2 regions of the Roseomonas sp. TF40 genome follow, and region 1 is predicted to be linked to the other one. Evidence: riboswitches for the same ligand, from Rfam matches in the RefSeq annotation. Region 1 holds a riboswitch; the other holds the start of a gene.
The links. A riboswitch is a leader RNA that binds a small molecule or an ion and turns the genes downstream of it on or off. The one in region 1 is predicted to bind glycine.
Positions count from the first base shown of each region.

Region 2: another riboswitch for glycine. It lies ahead of AC2D9U_RS22235 (D-amino acid dehydrogenase); the one in region 1 lies ahead of gcvT (glycine cleavage system aminomethyltransferase GcvT).

Region 1 is NZ_JBXVVR010000002.1:786,184-789,395, reverse strand. It holds gene ispH (4-hydroxy-3-methylbut-2-enyl diphosphate reductase) at 1-241, opposite strand, end outside; gene AC2D9U_RS09755 (hypothetical protein) at 377-931, shown strand; glycine riboswitch at 997-1,101, shown strand; glycine riboswitch at 1,104-1,220, shown strand; gene gcvT (glycine cleavage system aminomethyltransferase GcvT) at 1,276-2,388, shown strand; gene gcvH (glycine cleavage system protein GcvH) at 2,401-2,778, shown strand; gene gcvP (aminomethyl-transferring glycine dehydrogenase) at 2,775-3,212, shown strand, end outside.
Region 2 is NZ_JBXVVR010000010.1:81,067-84,278, reverse strand. It holds gene AC2D9U_RS22235 (D-amino acid dehydrogenase) at 1-1,158, opposite strand, end outside; glycine riboswitch at 1,295-1,394, opposite strand; gene panC (pantoate--beta-alanine ligase) at 1,432-2,286, opposite strand; gene AC2D9U_RS22225 (tripartite tricarboxylate transporter substrate-binding protein) at 2,294-3,212, opposite strand, start outside.

The sequences.
Region 1 (3,212 bases):
CCACGGGCTGGCCGTCATCGGGAATCTCGGACAATTCCTCGACGAAGATCGCACCCTGGCGTTCCAGGCTCTCCACCACGAAGCGGTTGTGGACGATCTCGTGGCGGACATAGACCGGCTTGCCGTGGCGCTTCAGCGCCTCCTCCACGATCTTGATGGCGCGGTCCACGCCGGCGCAGAAGCCGCGCGGGCCGGCGAGCAGCACGGTAAGCCGGGGTTTGTCGGCAGGCGCGGCGGTCATGGAAGCGATCCGGTTCTCTGGTCGGCGCCCAGGGGTGGCCCTGCGCCTGTGGCAATGCGATAGACCACGGATAGGGTGGCCCTGGGGCCATCCTACCGGCCAGGGCCGCAGCTTCAAAGGGGACAGGTGGGCGCCATGACGATCCCGCAACGCCACATGGCCATTCTCGGCGCAGTGCTGGCGCTGGGCGCCTGTTCCTCGGCGCCCTCCGGCCCGCTGGGCTCCACCCAGGCGCCCTGCCCGCGAATCGCCATCCTGGCCGATGGCGCGGACATGACCGTCTTCCGCACGGGCGGCGTGCGGGACCTGACGGCAATGGTGCTGGATGCGCGGCTCACCGGCTTCGACGCCACCTGCGACTATACGGGCCGGGACCGCACCGCGCTCTCCGTGCGCATCACCCCCCGCTTCGAGGCCGAGCGCGGCCCCGCCGCGGAGAGCCGCGCCGCGGAGCTGCCCTGGTTCGTCGCGCTGAGCGATGTGGGGGACACCACGCTGCTCGACCGGCAGGCCTTCACCACGCGCCTGACCTTCCCCACCAACGTGCCGCGACTCGTCGGCCCCGGCGCAACGGCGCGGGTGAACGTGCCGCTGGGCGAGGGCGTGCGGGCGGTGGACTACGCCATCCGCATCTCTTTCCAGCTCACGCCCGAGCAATTGGCGCATAATCGGGCGCGCGGGCCGCGCTGAAGGGGATTTTCCAACCCTGCCACGGTTGCGCGGCGCGGGGGGCTGGGTCATATCCCGGGTCCCGCTGACACCGCGCGGGAGAGAGCGGGTGGTCCCCTCGGGGATGCATCCGCCGCCGAAGGCGCAACCGGCCCCCGGAAACGCTCAGGCAGAAGGGCCGCGCGGAGAGGGACCTCTGGAAAGCCCGCACCCCGAACGGGGCGTGGCACCGAAGGAGAAAGGCGCCAGCGCAGGAACCACGGTTCCGCCGCGTTTCGGCCGCTGAATCTCTCAGGTTCCGGGACAGAGGGGGGCCACGGAGACGTCCCGCGCCATTGTGGCGTGGGCGAGCCTTTGGGGGCACCGTGGCCGGACCTGTCAGCGACGAGCACCTGCTCGAAACCCCGCTTGCCGCGCTGCATCGCAGCCTGGGCGCCCGCATGGTGCCCTTCGCGGGCTATGCAATGCCGGTGCAATACGCGCCCGGCATCATGGCCGAGCACCTGCACACCCGCGCCGCGGCCGGGCTGTTCGACGTCTCCCATATGGGCCAAGCCGAGCTGGTCGGCACGGGCGCGGCCGCGGCGCTCGAGGCGCTGACGCCGGCCGATGTGCAGGCGCTCAAGCCCGGGCGGCAGCGCTACGGGCTGCTGATGACCGAATCGGGCGGCATCCTGGACGATTTCATGGTCGCCAACATGGGCGACCGGCTGTTCCTGGTGCTCAACGCCTCCCGCAAGCACCTGGACATCCCCGCCATCGAATCCGTGCTGCCCGCCGGGGTCACGCTGCGACCGCTGCCCGACCGCGCGCTGATCGCCCTCCAGGGCCCGGGCGCGGTGCCGGCCATCGCCACGCTGGCGCCGGGCATCGCCGCGCTGAGCTTCATGGGGGTGGGTGAGTTCGACATCGCCGGCGTGCCGGCCCTCGTCTCGCGCAGCGGCTACACGGGCGAGGATGGCGTGGAGATCTCCGTGCCCGCCGAGCAGGCCGAGATGCTGGCCAAGGCGCTGCTCGCCCTGCCGGGCGTGCTGCCGGCAGGGCTCGGCGCGCGCGATTCGCTGCGGCTGGAGGCGGGGCTGTGCCTCTACGGCAATGACCTCGATGAGGGCACGAGCCCGGTCGAGGCGAACCTGGTGTGGACCATCGGCAAGCGGCGCCGCATGGCCTGGGATTTCCGCGGCGCCGAGCGCGTGCGCAGCGAACTCGACAACGGCCCGAAGCGGCTGCGCGTGGGCATCCAGCCCGAGGGGCGCCAGCCGGCGCGCGGGCATACGCCGATCGAGGTCGATGGCGCCGCGGTGGGGGAGATCACCTCCGGCGGCTTCGGCCCCTCCGCCAATGCACCCGTCGCCATGGGCTATGTCGCGCGCAGCAGCGCCGCCGATGGCACCGTTTTGTCACTGATGGTGCGCGGCAAGGCCCTGCCGGGCCGTGTCGCCCCGCTTCCCTTCATCCCCCACCGCTACGCCCGCTGAGGAGTGACCCCGATGGCCGAACTGCGCTTCACCAAGGACCATGAATGGGTGCGCCTCGAGGGCGGCACCGCCACCATCGGCATCACCGACCATGCGCAGAACGCGCTGGGCGACGTGGTCTTCGTCGACCTGCCGGAAGTGGGCCGCGAGGTGGCGGAGGCCGAGGCCTGCGCCGTGGTCGAGAGCGTGAAAGCGGCCTCCGACGTCTATGCGCCGGTGGCGGGGAAGATCTCCGCGGTGAACGGCGCGCTGGCCGATGATCCGTCGCTGATCAACTCGGCCCCGACCGGCGAGGGCTGGTTCTTCAAGATGGAGGGCGTCGATCCCGCCGCCGTTGCCGCGCTGATGAGCGAATCCGACTACGCGGCCTTCGTGGAGACGCTGGCATGAGCGCGCTGCGTGAACTGACGGCGCTCGAGGACAAGGGCGAATTCGCGCGCCGCCATATCGGGCCTTCGGAAGCCGAGATCGCGGCGATGCTGAAGGTGGTCGGCGCCGAGAGCCTCGATGCGCTGACCGCGCGCACCGTGCCCGCCGCCATCCGCAGCGCGCAGGCCCTGCCGCTGCCGCCCGCGGTGACGGAGGCCGAGGTGATCGCGGAGCTGCGCGGCCTCGCCGCGAAGAACCGCGCCGACATCAAGTCGCTGATCGGCATGGGCTATCACGGCACGCTGACGCCGCCGGTGATCCTGCGCAACATCCTCGAGAATCCCGGCTGGTACACGGCCTATACGCCCTATCAGGCGGAACTCGCGCAGGGGCGCCTCGAGGCCCTGCTGAACTTCCAGACGCTGGTCACGGACCTCACCGGCCTGCCGGTGGCC
Region 2 (3,212 bases), on a different contig from region 1:
GCTGCGTCCGCGCGCCACGCGCGGCATCATGTCCGGCATCATCGGCCGCAGGCCTGCCCAGGGCACCGCGTGGCGCGTGCTCATGCCCGGGAAATGCGCGCGGCACCAGGCGACGAGCGGGGCGATGCGCTCGGCGCGGATGTCGCGGTTGTAGCCGTTGAACTCGGCCGTGCCCGCCACGCGGAACCGCCGCGCGCCGAGCCGGCTGGTGACGATCTTCGCCTTGTCGTCGAGCAGGCTGACCCAGGGCGCGGCGGCCTGGTCGGCCGGGTCGTCGAGCTGCACGGTGATGGAGTAGCCCTTCACCGGATAGACATTGATCCGGTCGCCCAGCGCCTCGCCCAGCCGGCGGGACATCACCCCCCCGCAGACCACGACCTTGTCGAAGCGGTGCGTCTCACGCGGGTGCGGCGCGCCATCGGCCGTCGGCTCGGTCGAGCGGCACACCACCGCGACGCCCTGCGCGCCCGCATCGGCGGCGAGCACCTCCGTTGAATAGCGCATCGTCACGCCGTGCCGCGCGCAGGCCAGCGCGAGCCCGTTGGTGAATTTGTGGATGTCGCCGGTGAAGTCGGATGGCGTGTAGAAGCCGCCATAGATGTCGCCCTGCAGCGCCGGCTCAATCGAGCGGATCTCGGCGGGCGTGACCGCGCGGCGCTCGAGCCCGCCCTTGGCGAGCAGCGCCGTGACGCGCGCGGCCGCGTCGAACTCCGCCTTGGTCGCGTAGAAATGCAGGATGCCGCGATCCTCGGCGTCGAAGTCGATGCCCTCTTCCTCGGCCATGCGGCGCAGATGCTGGCGCGCCTCGATCGCCAGGCGCGCGGTGGTGATCGTGTTCTCCTCGTGGCGCGGGATCGCGGCGACGAACTCCGCCATCCAGGAGAGCTTGTGCCAGGAGGGCTTCGGGCTCACCAGCAGGGGGGCACCGGGCGAGACCATCCACTTCAGGCCCTTCAGCACGGTGGACCAGCTGTTCCAGACCTCGGCATTCGAGGCCGAGAGCTGTCCGCCATTGGCGAAGGACGTCTCCATCGCCGCATAGGGGTGGCGGTCGAAGACCGTCACCGCATGGCCGCGGCGGGCCAGGTTGTAGGCGGTTGTGATGCCGGTGATGCCGGCGCCGATCACGGCGACCGAATCGCGTTCAGAACGGGACATGCGCATTCTCCTCCCGCGCGCCCCGCGCGGGTTCGAATGCCCCCTCTGTCATTGGCCTGAGAGCATCATCGTGCCCCCTCGCGGGGCAGCGACTTACACCGTCGGCGGGAGCGGCTGCTCCACTTTCCAGAGTTCCAGTTTCAGCGCGGTACGTGAGCCTGAGAGTTTCCGGGGCGGTTGCTCCTTCGGCGCCACACCGGCCGCGATGCCGATGCGGACTCTCCCGCAAAATCTTCATGCCGACGATGCGGCATGCACGTCAAGCGGATTGCGTCATGCCATCGTGTCCGACAGAGCGATGTTGTCGAGAAGACGCACCGTGCCGAGCCGTGCGGCCGCGAGCAGCCGCATCGGTGTGGCCGGCATCATCGCCTCCAGCGGGCGCAGCGTCTCGGCCGCGACCAGCGCGAGATAGTCGGGCGCGAAGCCGGCATGACGCAGCGCGGCTTCCTCCTCGGCCAGCACGGCGCGCACCGTTCCGCCCGCGCCGATCCGCGCCGCGGCGCGGCGCAGCGCGGCATGAAGCTGTGGCGCGGTCGCACGCTCGGCAGGCGCGAGGAAACGGTTGCGCGAGGAGAGCGCGAGGCCGTCCGGTTCGCGCATCGTCGGCACGGACAGAATGCGGATCGGGATGTCGAGGTCGCGCGCGGCGCGACGCACGACCTGCAATTGCTGCCAGTCCTTCTCGCCGAAGGCGGCGACATCGGCGCCCGTCTGCAGGAAGAGCTTGGTGCAGACCGTGGCGACGCCGGCGAAATGGCCCGGCCGCGCCGCGCCCTCGAAGCCTTCGGAGACGCCGCGCACCTCGACGGAGGTGGCGTTGCCCGCCGGGTACATCGCCTCGACCGTCGGCAGCCAGGCCAGGTCACAACCCGCGCCCCGCAGCTTCGCGAGGTCGCCCGCCTCGTCGCGCGGATAGCGCGCGAGATCCTCATTCGGTCCGAACTGCGTCGGGTTCACGAAGATCGAGGCAATGACGACATCGGCCGCCGCGCGCGCCGCGGCGATCAGCGACAGATGGCCCTCATGCAGCGCGCCCATCGTCGGCACCAGCGCCACGCGCGCCCCATCGGCGCGCCATCGGGCCAGTGCCGCGCGCAACGCCGGGATCGCGCGATGGATCAGCATCGCCGCGTCATTCCGGCCGGATGCCGGTGCGCCGGACGAAGGCGCCCCAGGTCGCCGTCTCCGCCGCCAGCAGGCGCGCCAGCGAGTCCGCGCTGCCTGCCATCGGCTCCGCGCCGATCCGCGCGAAACGCTCGGCGATCGCCGCATCGTCGAGCAGCCGGGTCAGCAGCGCCGATAGCGGGGCGCGCGCCGGCTCCGGCAGGGCGCGCGGCGCGACCATGGCGAACCAGGGGTCCACGGCAAAGCCGGCCACCCCGGCCTCGGCCATCGTCGGCAAGTCCGGGAAGGCGGCGATGCGGCGGGAGGTGGTGACGGCCAGCGCGACGAGCCGGCCGGAGGCGATGTGCGGACCGGCGGAGGTGACGCTGTCGAACATCATGTCCACGCGCCCGGCGACGAGGTCCGTCACCGCCGGTCCCGAACCGCGATAGGGCACATGCTCCAGCGCGAGGCCGGCGAGATCGGCGAAAAGCGCGCCGGCCAGGTGGATGGAGGTGCCGCTGCCGGCGGAGGCGTAGGTCAGCGCGCCCGGCCGCCGGCGGGCCTCGGCGACAAGGTCGCCGACACTGCGCCAGGGCCGTGCCGCGGGAACAACCAGGACGTTCGGCACCACGGCGACCGGTCCGACCGGGACGAAGTCGGCCTCCGCATAGGGCAGGCGCGGATAGAGCGCCGCGTTCACGGCATGGGCGATCGAGACCATCAGCAGCGTATGGCCGTCATTGGCCTGGGCCGCCAGCCCGGTGCCGGTCGTGCCGCCGGCGCCGGGGCGGTTCTCCACCACCACCGGCTGGCCCAGCGCCTCGGCCATCGGGGTGGCGAGCAGGCGCGCCATGGCGTCGATCGCCCCGCCCGGCGGGAAGGGAACGATCAGGCGCAGCGGCCGCTCCGGCCAGGGGCGCGCGGGCTGTGCCAGGGCGGGCAGC